One region of the Streptomyces sp. W16 genome, then DNA from elsewhere that is predicted to be linked to it. Evidence: riboswitches for the same ligand, from Rfam matches in the RefSeq annotation. Region 1 holds a riboswitch; the other holds the start of a gene.

Region 1 (7,883 bases):
CGTACATCGAGGAGAGCTTGCCGATCGTCGGCGTCTCCAGGAACAGGTTCAGGGACTGGGACTGGTCCAGGAACGGGGTGCGGGCGGCGGCCATGTCGATCAGGCCGCGCTGCGGGATCTCCCAGGCCGTCCGGTACAGGGCGCGCACGTCGGCCGGGATCCAACTGAAGCCCTGCACCGAGCCGTTGGCGTCGCGCAGCGCCTCCCGGGTGCGGGCGTCCCACACGCCGAGCTGCTTCAGCTCGTTCACCAGGTACGAGTTGACCTGGAGGAACTCGCCGGACAGCGTCTCGCGCTTGAACAGGTTGGACACCTGCGGCTCAATGCACTCGTACACGCCCGCGATCGAGGCGATGGTGGCGGTGGGCGCGATCGCCAGCAACAGGCTGTTGCGCATGCCGACTTGGGCGATACGTTCCCGCAGCGCGGCCCAGCGCTCCGGCCAGTTCAGCTCTACGTCGTAGTGGTCGGGGTGCAGGACACCCCGGGCCGTACGGGTCTTCTCCCAGGCCGGCAGCGGGCCGTTGCGCTCGGCGAGGTCGGCGGAGGCCTGGTACGCGGCGAGCATGATGCGCTCGGCGATGCGCGTCGAAAGGGCCTGCGCCTGGGGGGAGTCGAAGGGGACGCGCAACTTGAAGAAGACGTCCTGGAGGCCCATCGCGCCCAGGCCGACCGGGCGCCAGCGGGCGTTGGAGCGGCCCGCCTGCTCGGTCGGGTAGAAGTTGATGTCGACGACACGGTCGAGGAAGGTGACGGCGGTGCGGACCGTCTCGTCCAGCCGCTCCCAGTCCAGCTCACCATTGGTGACGAACGCGCCCAGGTTCACCGAACCCAGGTTGCAGACCGCCGTCTCGCCGTCGTCCGTGACCTCCAGGATCTCCGTGCAGAGGTTCGAGGAGTGCACGGTGTGGCCCGGCTCGGCCGTCTGGTTGGCGGTGCGGTTGGCCGCGTCCTTGAAGGTCATCCAGCCGTTGCCGGTCTGCGCGAGGGTGCGCATCATGCGGCCGTAGAGGTCACGGGCCGGGATGGTCTTCTTGGCCAGGCCCTGCGCCTCCGCCTTGCGGTAGGCCGCGTCGAACTCGTCGCCCCACAGGTCGACCAGCTCGGGCACGTCGGCCGGCGAGAACAGCGACCAGATGCCGTCCTCGTTCACCCGGCGCATGAACTCGTCCGGGATCCAGTGCGCCAGGTTCAGGTTGTGCGTACGGCGGGCGTCCTCACCGGTGTTGTCCCGCAGTTCCAGGAACTCCTCGATGTCGGAGTGCCAGGTCTCCAGGTACACGGCGGCGGCACCCTTGCGCCGGCCGCCCTGGTTCACCGCGGCGACCGAGGCGTCCAGCGTCTTCAGGAACGGGACGATGCCGTTGGAGTGCCCGTTCGTGCCGCGGATCAGCGAACCGCGGCTGCGGATGCGGGAGTACGAGAGTCCGATGCCACCGGCGTGCTTCGAGAGGCGGGCGACCTGGTGGTAGCGGTCGTAGATGGAGTCCAGCTCGTCCAGCGGGGAGTCGAGGAGGTAGCAGGACGACATCTGGGGGTGCCGGGTGCCGGAGTTGAAGAGGGTGGGGGAGGAGGGGAGGTAGTCGAGGCGGCTCATCAGGCGGTAGAGCGCGGCTACTTCGTCCAGGGCGCGGGTGCTGTCGTCCTCCGCGAGACCGGACGCCACGCGCAGCATGAAGTGCTGGGGCGTCTCGATGACCTTGCGGGTGATCGGGTGGCGGAGCAGGTAACGGCTGTGCAGGGTGCGCAGGCCGAAGTAGCCGAAGCGGTCGTCGGCCTCCGTGTCGATCAGCGCGTCGAGGCGGGCCGCGTGCAGCGTCACGAACTCGGCGGTGCGGTCGGCGATGAGGCCCTCGCGGTGGCCCACGGCGACGGACTCGGTGAACGTCGTGACGCCCTGGGAGGCGGCCTCGGCGGCGATGCCGACCGTCAGCAGGCGGGCGGCGAGGCGGGAGTAGACGGGGTCCTCGGAGATGAGGCCGGCGGCGGCCTCCGTGGCCAGTTCGCGCAGTTCCGCCACGTCCGCGTGCGCGGACCGGCCGCGCAACGTGGCGGCGGCGACCCGGCCGGGGTCGGCGTCGGGAAGGTCGGCGGTCAGCTCGGTCAGGGTCCGCAGGATCGCGGCGCCGGGGCCGTCGGCTCCGGGAACGGTCGCTCCGGGAACGGCCGTACCGGGAATGGTGGTTCCGGTCGCTGCGTTCGCCTCGTTCGCCTGGGTCGCTGATGCCGGCTCTGCTGGCGCGATGGTCACGGTGGGGCTCTCCCTCGCTCGGCACAGGGCCTCGCTGAGGGCAGGCGGCAGTACACGAGCGCACGGGGCGTCGCGTCCACCGGCCCACTCCACGAGGCCCGGACGTCATGCGCCCTGGCCGGGTGGCCGGGCGCGCCGTCGGCAGGTCCTCGGACTGACCATGCGTGCATATGCACGTAAGTACACCGTTGCGGGACAGTTCCGGATTCGCACCGGATTCCCCTGCGGCGACAGCGAGCATGAGCATACATCTTGTGCCCGCCCGTCACGCCACCACCAGATGTTGTGTCGCGGTGGTTTCAGAGCGTCAGCTTGTAGGTGAGCAGAGTGAGATCGTCCAGATGCGGCACGGGATTCCAGTCCCGGTCGGGTGTGCGGACGAAACCCAGGCGTTCGTAGATGCGGTGGGCCGCGTGCATCGAGCTCTGGGTCGACAGGACGATGGCTGTGCAGGCTTCTGTGGCTCGGGCGCGGTCGATGCAGGCGCGTACCAGGGTCTCGCCCGCACCACGGCCTCGGGCGGCGCGGGCGACCGCGAGTGCGCGGATCTCTGCCTCGCCGGGGCGGGCGATGTCGGCCACGGGGCCGGGGCCTTGGACGAAGGTGACGCCGCCGAGGAGGTGGTCGCCGTCCATCGCGACGAGGACTTCGGCGGCTGCGGCCCGGCTTGCTACGTCCTTCAGTACGGGGAGGTACGGGTCGGTCTCGCCGTAGTCGAGTAGGCCATCTTCTAGGTAGGCCTGGGCTGTGAGGTTGCCGAGGGGGTCGTATTCGGTGGGGTCTGCTCGGCGGATGAGGATGTCCATGTAGGTGAGTGTGTACGAAAGCGGGCCGCCGATGGTCTTGCTTTTCGGCGGCCCGCTGCGGGTCGTGTGTGGCTGGTCGCGCAGTTCCCCGCGCCCCTTAGGTGGAGTCAGTGACCGGCGATCACGGGGAGCTCCTCCTTCACTCCCGGGTCGCCTGCGTCTGCCGTGTAGTCGCTGGGGTTTGTCTCGTCCACGCCCTCTGGGGCCTTGAGCGCCTTCAGTACGAACGTCAGCACCACCGTCACCACGACATTCAGTACGAATGCCGTCAGGCCGATGTAGCCGATCTCGCCGATGCCGGGGATCTTCTTGGACGAGCCGCCGAAGTGGTCCTGGGTCGGAGACGCCACCCCGTAGGCCGCCAACGTGCCGTAGATCATGCCGACCGCCCAGCCGGCCAGCAGGGCCCAGCGGTGGAACCAGCGGGTGAAGAGGCCGCCGACCAGGGACGGGAAGGTCTGGAGGATCCAGATGCCGCCGAGCAACTGGAAGTTGATCGCCACCGTCTTGTCCATCGTCAGGACGAAGGCCAGGGCGCCTACCTTCACCAGGAGCGAGACGATCTTCGAGACCTTGGTCTCCTGGGCCGGGGTCGCGTCCGGTTTGATGAAGTCCTTGTAGATGTTGCGGGTGAAGAGGTTCGCCGCCGCGATGGACATGATGGCCGCGGGGACCAGCGCTCCGATGCCGATCGCCGCGAAGGCCACGCCCGCGAACCAGTCCGGGAACATGTTCTCGAAGAGCTGCGGGATCGCCAACTGCCCGTTGGTGACCTTGACTCCGGCCGCGATCGCCATGAAGCCGAGCAGTGCGAGCAGGCCCAGCATCAGTGAATACAGCGGCAGGATCGTGGTGTTGCGGCGGATCACGTTGCGGCTCTTGGAGGACAGGGTCGCGGTGATCGAGTGGGGGTACATGAACAGGGCCAGTGCCGAGCCCAACGCCAGTGTGGCGTACGTCCATTGGCCCGCCGGTGCGGGGACCAGGCCGCCCGCTCCCGCCGCCTTGAACTTGGCGCCCGCCTTGCTGAAGATGTCGTCGAAGCCGCCGAGCTTGATCGGGATGTAGATGATCGCCACCGTGATCACGATGTAGATCAGCCCGTCCTTCACGAACGCGATCAGCGCGGGCGCCCGCAGGCCGGACGAGTAGGTGTACGCGGCCAGCACGGCGAACGCGATCAGCAGTGGCAGGTCCTTCACGAACCAGTTGGAGTTGGCGCTGCCGCCCACGCCCATGACGTCCAACACGGCCTGGATGCCGACCAGTTGGAGCGCGATGTACGGCATGGTCGCGAGGATGCCGGTGACCGCCACCGCCAGCGACAGCCCCTTCGAGCCGAAGCGTCCGCGCACGAAGTCGGACGTCGTCACATATCCGTGCTTGTGCGACACCGACCAGAGGCGGGGCAGGAACGTGAAGATGAGGGGGTAGACGAGGATCGTGTAGGGGACTGCGAAGAAGCCGGCCGCGCCCGCCGCGTAGACCGCCGCCGGGACCGCGACGAACGTGTACGCCGTGTAGAGGTCGCCGCCCAGCAGGAACCAGGTGACCCAGGTGCCGAACGACCGTCCGCCCAGGCCCCATTCGTCGAGGCTCTGCTCGCTGTCGGCCCGGCGCCAGCGGGCGGCCAGGAAGCCCAGGACGGTGACGGCCAGGAAGAAGAAGATGAAGACGCCGAGAGCGACGCCGTTCACGCCGTCGTTCACCGGTTGCCTCCGTGGCGGGTGCGCTGGTCACGCTGCCAGAGCTTGTAGGCGGTCATGGTCAGCGCGGTCGAGATCAGCACCCACAGCATCTGGTACCAGTAGAAGAACGGGATGCCGATGAACGTGGGGTCGATCTTGGTGTAGGAGCCGACCCAGAGCAGCGCCACGAAGGGCGCCAGCAGGCAGACGGTGATGACGGCGCGGGCCGGTGTCACCAGGGGTGGTCCGGTTTCGGGCGGAACTTCGGGTACATCTGACATATCGCGGCTCCGTCACCTCAATGATCGCCTGTGTAACGCGCAGGCAATGTAGGTCACGGAATCACCGCAGCGAAAGACCCCGTCCGCATATCGGCATGTCGATTTAGTGAAGGCCCGACATCGGTGTCAACGGCAGGGGTCAGCAGCAGCGGAAGCCCTGCCTCGGGTCGGCCTCCTGGCGGTCCGTCCGCATCCGTTCGAAGTCGCGTCGGCTCGGGACCTCGGCGTCCGGGTGGTCCCGGCGTACATGCGCGACATACCGCTCGTACGCCGACTCGTCCGTCAACTCCCGGACATACCAGCGCACTCCGCTAGTCGCCCGCCTGAACGCCGACCACATCGCGTGCCGTCGCCTCCTCTTCCTTCTCCTCCCGGGTCGGGATCAGCCCGGCCGGTGCCACGATCTTCGACTCGACGTACGGTGTCTCGCTCAGTGTGGAGAGCGCTGGGCGGCGGACGTGTCGAACGCAGACGCGAAGGGCGTCCGCGATGACGACCACGACCAGCACCGCGAGAATGGCCGAAAGCACTCCGTCCACCGTGGAGTTGGTGACGACGGTGTGCATGTCGTCCATGTTCTTGGCGGGCGGCAGGACCTTGCCCGCGTCGATCGCGTCCTGGAAGACGGATCGCTGCTTGAAGAAGCCGACCTTCGGGTCGCTGGAGAACACCTTCTGCCAGCTCGCGGTCAGGGTGACCGTCGCGTCCCAGGCGAGCGGAACCCCGGTGATCCAGGCCCACTTGAGGCGCCCGGACTTCACCAGGAGGGTGGTGCAGACGGCCAGGGCGACGGCGGCGAGGAGCTGGTTGGAGATGCCGAAGATCGGGAAGAGCTGGTTGATCCCGCCGAGGGGTTCGTGGACGCCTACCCAGAGGAAGTAGCCCCAGAGTGCGCACACGATCGCGCTCGTCAGGGCCAGGCCCGGCTTCCAACTCACGTTCTTGAAGGGCCGGTAGACGTTCCCCAGCATGTCCTGGAGCATGAACCGGCCCACGCGCGTGCCCGCGTCCAGCGCGGTCAGGATGAACAGCGCCTCGAACATGATCGCGAAGTGGTACCAGAAGGCGCGCAGGCTCCCGCCGGTGACCTTGGCGAAGATCTCCGAGACGCCGACCGCGAGGGTGGGCGCCCCGCCGGTGCGGGACAGCAGGCTGGCCTCGTCGACGTTCTTCGCGGCCTGCGCGAGGTCGGCGGGGGAGATGTGGTAGCCCCAACTGCTCACCACCTGCGAGGCGTTCTGCACCGTTGTGCCGATCGCGCCCGACGGGGCGTTCATCGCGAAGTAGAGACCCGGGTCGATGATGCTCGCGGCGACCAGTGCCATGACGGCGACGGACGACTCCATCAGCATGGCGCCGTAGCCGATCATGCGGATCTGGGTTTCCTTCTGGATCATCTTCGGCGTCGTACCGCTCGATATCAGCGAGTGGAAGCCGGACAGGGCGCCGCAGGCGATCGTGATGAAGACGAACGGGAAGAGCGAGCCGGCGAAGACCGGGCCGTTGCCGTGCTTGGCGAAGTCGGTGACGGCGGGCATCTTCAGGGCGGGCAGGGCGACCACGACGCCGATCGCCAGCAGGGCGATGGTGCCGATCTTCATGAAGGTGGAGAGGTAGTCGCGCGGGGCGAGCAGGGTCCACACGGGCAGGATCGACGCGATGAAGCCGTACGCCACCAGCCAGATCACCAGCGTCGAGGGCGCGAGGGTGAAGGTGCCGGCCCAGGACGACTCGGCGACCCAGCGGCCCGCGACCAGGGCGAGCAGCAGCAGGGCCACGCCGATGAGGGAGACCTCGGAGACCCTGCCCGGGCGAAGTACCCGTAGATAGAAGCCCATCAGCAGGGCGATCGGGATGGTCATGCCGATGGAGAAGGTGCCCCAGGGCGAGGAGGCCAGCGCGTTCACGATGACCAGGGCCAGCACCCCGAGCAGGATGATCATGATGGCGAAGGTGGCGACCAGGGCCGCCGCGCCGCCGAAGGGGCCGATCTCCTCGCGGGCCATCTGCCCAAGTGACCTGCCGTCGCGACGAGTTGAGAAGAACAGCACCACCATGTCCTGGACCGCGCCCGCGAAGATGACGCCGACGATGATCCAGATCGTGCCGGGCAGGTAGCCCATCTGCGCGGCCAGTACGGGTCCGACGAGCGGTCCGGCGCCGGCGATCGCGGCGAAGTGGTGGCCGAGCAGGACGCGGCGGTCGGTGGGGTGGTAGTCGATGCCGTTGTCGAGGCGTTCGGCCGGAGTGGCCCGGGTGCCGTCGACCTTCAGGACCTTGTACGCGATGAACTTCGAGTAGAAGCGGTAGGCGATGGCGTACGAGCCGAGCGCGGCGGCGACCATCCAGGCGGCCGACACGTTCTCACCCCGCGCCAGCGCGAGTACGGACCAGCCCGCCGCGGCGACGAGCGCGACGAGGGTCCAGACGACGATGGTTCGGACGTTCGCGGTACGCACCGGGTGGTCCTCCCGTCCATGCGGCGACGGGAGGAACGTAGAGCAACCCGGGTAACTCTGTAAGTCCCCTAGGGCCTGTCCGGCGGATTCTGTCGCAGACGCGGGGTCTGGCACGCACTCCCCCACTGCCTTAAAGGCGTGGGGGGACCCCCAGCGGCGTTGTCGTCGGTCGCCGACTCCCCCACGCTCGAACAACCTCGCGCGGGGGGACCCCCATCGCGTCGACTCCCTCCTCCGCCTTGCAGCTGCACGCACCAGACCCCGCTCACCGGCGTCGATGGAGCACCGTTGCTTTCCTGCGACCGAATCCGCCGGACAGGCCCTAGTCCTGTGGACGCTTGAGTCGCGCCACGAACTTGTAGCGGTCCCCCCGGTACACCGATCGCACCCACTCCACC
Region 2 (7,483 bases), on a different contig from region 1:
ACTTCGCACCGGTCGCCGCACTCGCCCGGCGGTGCGCCGAGGAGTACCCGGGGCTGCGCGCGCTGACCGTGGACGCGCTGCCGTACCACGAGGCCGGCGGCTCGGCGGCGCAGGAGTTGGGCGCCTCGCTGGCCACCGGTGTCGCCTATCTGCGCGAACTGACCGAGGCGGGGCTCACCGTCGAACAGGCCGTAGGCCAGCTGGAGTTCAGGTACGCGGCGACCGCCGACCAGTTCCTCACGATCGCCAAGTTGCGCGCGGCGCGCAGGCTCTGGGCCCGAGTGGCCGAGGTCTGCGGGGCTCCTGGCGGGCAGGTGCAGCACGCGGTGACCTCGCCGGTGATGATGTCCCGCCGTGACCCGTGGGTGAACATGCTGCGCACGACGGTCGCGACGCTGGCCGCCGGGGTGGGCGGCGCCGAGTCCGTCACCGTGCTGCCCTTCGACCACGCGCTGGGCCTGCCGGACGCGTTCGCGCGCCGGATCGCCCGCAACACCTCGACGATCCTGGTCGAGGAGTCGCATCTGTCCCGGGTGATCGACCCGGCGGGCGGCTCCTGGTACGTGGAGCGCCTCACGGACGAACTCGCCCACGCGGGCTGGGAGTTCTTCCAGCACATCGAGCAACAGGGCGGCCAGGCAGCCGCGTTGCGCTCCGGCCGCCTCCGCGAGGACCTCGCCACCACCTGGGCGGCGCGCAGCTTGAAGCTCGCCAAGCGCCGCGAACCCATCACCGGCGTAAGCGAGTTCCCGAACCTCGCCGAACGCCTCCCGGAACGCGCCCCTACCCCCGTCGCCCCGTCCGGCGGCCTGCCGCGCGTGCGCCGCGACGAGGCCTACGAGGAACTGCGCGCCCGCTCCGACGCCCACCTCGCGGCGACCGGCTCCCGTCCGCGCATCTTCCTGGCCGCCCTCGGCCCGGCCGCCGCGCACACCGCGCGCCTCACCTTCGCCTCGAACCTGTTCCAGGCGGGCGGCATCGAGCCCGTCACCGGGGGCGAGTTCGCGGACAGCGGTGCCACCGAGGCCTGTCTGTGCTCCAGCGACGCCCTGTACGAGGAGCAAGCGGCTTCGGTCGCCGGGGAGTTGAGGTCGGCCGGTGCCGGGCACGTGTTCCTCGCGGGCCGTCCCGGGCAGTACCCCGGTGTCGACGCCTACGTCTTCGCGGGCTGTGACGCCGTAGCCGTACTGTCCGCCACCCTCGACCGCATGGGAGTGTCCTGATGGCAGCGATGGGGCGCATCCCCGACTTCTCCGGGATCGAGCTGGGGGCCCCGGCCGCCGAAGCCGGTGCCGACGAATGGCGCGACGCCGTCAAGAAGGCGGCGGGCGGCGACGACCTCCTCTGGGAGACCCCGGAGGGCATCGCGGTCAAACCGCTGTACACCGGGCAGGACCTGGAGGGCCTGGACTTCCTGGCCACCTACCCCGGCATCGCGCCGTATCTGCGCGGCCCGTACCCGACGATGTACGTCAACCAGCCCTGGACGATCCGCCAGTACGCGGGCTTCTCCACGGCCGAGGAGTCCAACGCCTTCTACCGGCGCAACCTGGCGGCCGGTCAGAAGGGCCTGTCGGTCGCCTTCGACCTGCCCACGCACCGGGGTTACGACAGCGACCACCCTCGCGTCACCGGTGACGTCGGCATGGCGGGCGTGGCGATCGACTCGATCTACGACATGCGGCAGCTCTTCGACGGCATCCCCCTCGACAAGATGACCGTGTCGATGACGATGAACGGCGCCGTACTGCCCGTACTCGCCCTCTACATCGTGGCGGCGGAGGAACAGGGCGTACCGCCCGAGAAGTTGGCCGGGACCATCCAGAACGACATCCTCAAGGAGTTCATGGTCCGCAACACCTACATCTATCCGCCGAAGCCGTCGATGCGGATCATCTCCGACATCTTCGCCTACACCTCTCAGCGGATGCCCCGCTACAACTCGATCTCCATCTCCGGGTACCACATCCAAGAGGCGGGCGCGACGGCCGACTTGGAGCTGGCGTACACCCTCGCGGACGGGGTGGAGTACATCCGGGCGGGCCGGGCCGCGGGGATGGACGTGGACGCGTTCGCGCCCCGGCTCTCCTTCTTCTGGGCGATCGGCATGAACTTCTTCATGGAGATCGCGAAGCTGCGGGCGGCCCGCCTGCTGTGGGCCAAGCTGGTGAAACAGTTCGACCCGCAGAACGCCAAGTCCCTCTCCCTGCGCACCCATTCACAGACCTCGGGCTGGTCGCTGACCGCGCAGGACGTCTTCAACAACGTCACGCGGACGTGCGTCGAGGCGATGGCCGCGACGCAGGGCCACACCCAGTCGCTGCACACCAACGCCCTGGACGAGGCCCTCGCACTGCCCACCGACTTCTCGGCGCGCATCGCCCGCAACACCCAACTCCTCATCCAGCAGGAGTCCGGCACCACCCGGGTCATCGACCCGTGGGGCGGCAGCGCGTACATCGAGAAGCTCACCTACGACCTCGCACGCCGCGCCTGGCAGCACATCGAGGAGGTCGAGGCCGCAGGGGGTATGGCCAAGGCCATCGACGCGGGCATCCCCAAGCTGCGCATCGAGGAGGCCGCGGCCCGCACCCAGGCCCGCATCGACTCCGGGCGCCAGCCGGTCATCGGCGTCAACAAGTACCGCGTGGAGACCGACGAGCAGATCGACGTCCTCAAGGTCGACAACTCCTCGGTACGCACCCAACAGATCGAGAAACTACGGCGGTTGCGCGCCGAGCGCGACGAACAGGCCACTCAGGACTCGCTGGACGCGCTGACCCGCGCAGCGGGTGGTGAGGGCAACCTGCTGGAGCTGGCGGTGAACGCGGCCCGCGCGAAGGCCACGGTCGGCGAGATCTCCGACGCGCTGGAGAAGGTGTACGGGCGGCACGCGAGCCAGATCCGTACGATCTCCGGTGTGTACCGCACCGAAGCCGGCGAGTCCCCGTCCGTCGAGCGCACCCGCACCCTGGTGGCCGAGTTCGAGGAGGCCGAGGGCCGCCGCCCGCGCATCCTGGTCGCCAAGATGGGCCAGGACGGCCACGACCGCGGCCAGAAGGTCATCGCCACCGCCTTCGCCGACCTCGGCTTCGACGTCGACGTCGGCCCCCTCTTCCAGACCCCCGGCGAGGTGGCCCGCCAGGCCGTCGAGGCAGACGTGCACGTCGTCGGGGTCTCCTCGCTGGCGGCAGGGCACCTCACGCTCGTACCGGCGCTGAAGGAGTCCCTCGCCGAGGAGGGCCGCGAGGACATCATGATCGTGGTCGGCGGAGTCATCCCGCCGCAGGACGTACCGACGCTCCTGGAGATGGGCGCGGCGGCCGTGTTCCCGCCCGGGACGGTGATCCCGGACGCGGCCTACGACCTGGTCGAGCGGCTGGCCACCGACCTCGGGCACACCTCGTGATCGATGTCGACACCTATGTGAAGGGCGTACTCGACGGCAAGCGGGCACTGGTGGCCCGCGCCATCACGCTCGTCGAGTCGACGAAACCCCAACACCGGGCCATGGCCCAGGAGTTGCTGACCGAACTGCTGCCGCACAGTGGAAAGGCGCGGCGGATCGGCGTCAGCGGTGTCCCGGGCGTGGGCAAGTCGACGTTCATCGACGCGTTCGGCACACTGCTGACCTCGCTCGGCTTCCGGGTCGCGGTGCTCGCCGTCGACCCGTCCTCCACCCGGACCGGCGGCTCGATCCTCGGCGACAAGACCCGCATGGAACGCCTGGCCGTGGACCCGGCGGCCTTTGTCCGCCCCTCTCCCACCGCCGGCACTCTCGGCGGCGTCGCGAAGGCGACCCGGGAGTCGATCGTGGTCATGGAGGCGGCGGGCTACGACGTCGTACTCGTCGAGACGGTCGGCGTGGGCCAGTCCGAGACCGCCGTGGCCAACATGGTCGACTCCTTCCTGTTGTTGACCCTGGCCCGCACGGGCGACCAGCTACAGGGCATCAAGAAGGGCGTCCTGGAGCTGGCGGACGTCATCGCCGTCAACAAGGCGGACGGCCCGCACGAGCGGGACGCGCGGGGCGCGGCAAGGGAGTTGGCGGGCGCACTGCGCCTGATGCATCCCGCCGACGCCGCCTGGACCCCGCCGGTCCTGAGCTGCAGCGCCCGGGAGAACACCGGCCTGGACACAGTCTGGGAACGCCTGGAACAACACCGCTCACTCCTGGACTCCACGGGCCGCCTGGCCGCCAAACGCCGTGAGCAGCAGGTGGATTGGACGTGGACGATGGTCCGCGACGAGTTGCTTGGGCGGCTGCACTCGGATCCGACGGTACGTGCGCTGGCGCCGGTCCTCGAACGCCAGGTACGTGAGGGCGAGTTGACAGCAACGCTGGCGGCAGAGGAAATCCTCCGAGCCTTTAAAACCGGGCCCAGCTAGCTACCCCAGGGGCGCGGGGCTGTATCGATATGCGGCTCCGCCGCGGGGCGCGACCAGCCCCCACCGGCCGAAAGCCAAAACTCGACCTACCCGCTACGCTGACCCACGCAGCTGGTTCGCCCCGTCAGCCAGACGGACGCGTCGCAAGAGGGAACCCGGTGAAATTCCGGGACTGCCCCGCAGCGGTGAGCAGGAACGACCGCCGTCATACGCACTGGGTCCGACAACAGGACCTGGGAAGCGACGGCCAGTAGGTGTCCTCCGGTCGAACGGAGGCCGTGCCCGCGAGTCCGAAGACCTGCCAACTGCCCGCACGCGAAGCATTCGTGCGCGGAATCCCGGTGACCTCGTGGGCGGGTCGGCGTACATACCGGCAGGTACGAACTCCGGTCTGACGTTCCTTCGCGCTCTCGTCCCGTCCCGGGATCTCAGGGAGTCATCTCGCGAAGGAGAGTTCCGTGACAGCGAAGTCCGCAGCCGCGGCAGCACGGGCCACCGTGTACGGCTACCCCCGTCAGGGCCAGGGCCGGGAACTGAAGAAGGCCGTCGAGGGCTACTGGAAGGGCCGCGTCGACGCCGACGCCCTCCGGGCCACCGCGGCCGAACTGCGCCGCGCCAACTGGCGGCAACTGGCCGAGGCCGGCATCCACGAAGTGCCGACCGGCGACTTCTCGTACTACGACCATGTCCTGGACACCAGTGTCATGGTCGGCGCGATCCCCGCCCGCCACCGCGCCGCCGTCGAACTCGACGCGCTGGACGGGTACTTCGCGATGGCGCGCGGCACGCAGGACGTGGCGCCGCTGGAGATGACGAAGTGGTTCGACACCAACTACCACTATCTGGTGCCCGAGTTGGGCCCGGACACCGCGTTCACCACCGACTCCACCAAGCAGGTCGCGGAGTTGAAGGAGGCCCTCGCCCTGGGCCTCACCGCCCGGCCGGTGCTCGTCGGCCCGGTCACCTATCTGCTGCTCGCCAAGCCCGCGCCCGGAGTTGCCGCGGACTTCGATCCGCTGACGCTGCTGGACCGGCTGCTGCCGGTGTACGCCGAGGTCCTCGCCGATCTGCGGGCGGCGGGCGCGGAGTGGGCGCAGCTCGACGAGCCCGCGCTCGTCCAGGACCGGACCCCGGCCGAGCTGAACGCCGCCGAGCGCGCCTACCGTGACCTCGGCGCGCTCACGGACCGGCCGAAGTTGCTGGTCGCCTCGTACTTCGACCGGCTCGGCGACGCGCTGCCGGTGCTGGCGAAGGCTCCGGTGGAGGGGCTGGCGCTCGACTTCACCGAGGCCGCCGCCGCCAACCTGGACGCCCTGGCCGCGGTGGGCGGGCTGCCCGGCAAGCGGCTGATCGCCGGGGTGGTCGACGGCCGCAACATCTGGGTCAACGATCTCACCAAGTCCCTTGCCACACTGGGCACGTTGCTCGGTCTTGCCGACCGGGTCGACGTGGCCGCCTCCTGCTCGCTGCTGCACGTCCCGCTCGATGCCGCCGCCGAACGGGACATCGAACCGCAGATCCTGCGCTGGCTCGCGTTCGCGAGGCAGAAGACGCGCGAGATCGTCACCCTCGCCGAGGGCCTGGCCCGGGGCACCGGCACGATCTCCGCCCAACTGGCCGCGAACCGGGCCGACCTGGCCTCCCGCGCGGGCTCCCCGATCACCCGGGACCCCGCCGTACGGGCCCGTACCGCCGCCGTCACAGAGGCCGACGCCCGGCGCTCGCAGCCGTACGGCGAGCGGACCACCGCCCAGCGGGCGCGTCTCGGTCTGCCGCTGCTGCCGGCCACCACGATCGGCTCGTTCCCGCAGACCGCCGAACTGCGCACCGCCCGCGCGGACTTGAGGGCGAACCGGATCGGCACGGCCGGGTACGAGGAGCGCATCAGGGCGGAGATCGGCGAGGTGATCTCCTTCCAGGAGAAGACCGGCCTCGACGTCCTGGTGCACGGCGAGCCCGAACGCAACGACATGGTCCAGTACTTCGCCGAGCAGCTGACGGGCTACCTCGCCACGCAGCACGGCTGGGTCCAGTCCTACGGCACCCGTTACGTCCGGCCACCGATCCTGGCCGGCGACATCTCCCGCCCCGAGCCGATGACGGTCCGCTGGACGACGTACGCCCAGTCCCTCACCTCACGGCCGGTCAAGGGCATGCTCACCGGGCCCGTCACCATGCTCGCCTGGTCCTTCGTCCGCGACGACCAGCCGCTCGGCGACACCGCCCGGCAGGTCGCCCTCGCCCTGCGCGACGAGGTCAACGACCTTGAGGCGGCGGGGACTTCGGTCATCCAGGTCGACGAACCGGCGCTGCGCGAGACGCTTCCGCTGCGCGCGGCGGACCGGGAGGCGTATCTCGGCTGGGCGACGGAGGCGTTCCGCCTCACCACTGCCGGTGTCCGGCCGGACACTCAGATCCACACCCACATGTGCTACGCCGAGTTCGGCGACATCGTGCAGGCCATCGACGATCTCGACGCGGACGTCATCAGCCTGGAGGCCGCCCGCTCGCACATGCAGGTGGCCCGTGAGCTGGCCGGGCACGGTTATCCGCGTGAGGCGGGACCCGGCGTGTACGACATCCACTCGCCGCGCGTCCCGAGCCCGGACGAGGCCGCGGCCTTGCTGCGCAAGGGACTTGAGGCCATTCCGCCGGAGCGGCTGTGGGTCAATCCGGACTGCGGTCTGAAGACCCGCGGCTGGCCCGAGACCCGCGCGTCGCTGGAGAACCTGGTCGCCGCGGCCCGTACGGTCCGTGAGGAACTGGCCGGTTCCTGACCCGAAGGTGGGGGCGGCCGGGGGAACATCCTCCCGGCCGCCCCCACCCTGCGGCACAGGGGGACGATGTCCGTACAGCCCGACCGGAGAACTGGAGCGACCGAGTGACCAGCCGCATCACCCTGATCTCACCGGCGTTGAACCGGTCCCTGCGGGAGGCCCGGTTCGACGACGGCAGCCCGCTCGACCCGAGCGGCAGGGCCCGCGCCGAGTCCGCCGCCGGTTCGCTCGGGGCGGCCGACCGGGTGCTGGTCTCCCCCACCGTGCGCTGCCGGGAGACGGCGTCCGCGCTCGGCCTCGCGGCCGTGCCGGAGCCG

What was found. A riboswitch is a leader RNA that binds a small molecule or an ion and turns the genes downstream of it on or off. The one in region 1 is predicted to bind cobalamin.
Region 2: linked by a shared signal. The riboswitch ahead of metE (5-methyltetrahydropteroyltriglutamate--homocysteine S-methyltransferase) and the one ahead of R6V09_RS05345 (ribonucleoside-diphosphate reductase subunit alpha) in region 1 are both predicted to bind cobalamin.

The regions. Positions count from the first base shown of each region.
Region 1 is NZ_JAWOAI010000024.1:9,600-17,482, forward strand. Features, by position in the region: gene R6V09_RS05345 (ribonucleoside-diphosphate reductase subunit alpha) at 1-2,251, opposite strand, end outside; cobalamin riboswitch at 2,352-2,508, opposite strand; gene R6V09_RS05350 (GNAT family N-acetyltransferase) at 2,551-3,057, opposite strand; gene mctP (monocarboxylate uptake permease MctP) at 3,165-4,766, opposite strand; gene R6V09_RS05360 (DUF3311 domain-containing protein) at 4,763-5,026, opposite strand; gene R6V09_RS05365 (YbdD/YjiX family protein) at 5,166-5,366, opposite strand; gene R6V09_RS05370 (carbon starvation CstA family protein) at 5,338-7,485, opposite strand; gene R6V09_RS05375 (GntR family transcriptional regulator) at 7,808-7,883, opposite strand, start outside.
Region 2 is NZ_JAWOAI010000291.1:2,192-9,674, reverse strand. Features, by position in the region: gene R6V09_RS31780 (methylmalonyl-CoA mutase subunit beta) at 1-1,223, shown strand, start outside; gene scpA (methylmalonyl-CoA mutase) at 1,223-3,409, shown strand; gene meaB (methylmalonyl Co-A mutase-associated GTPase MeaB) at 3,406-4,389, shown strand; cobalamin riboswitch at 4,485-4,709, shown strand; gene metE (5-methyltetrahydropteroyltriglutamate--homocysteine S-methyltransferase) at 4,848-7,166, shown strand; gene R6V09_RS31760 (histidine phosphatase family protein) at 7,271-7,483, shown strand, end outside.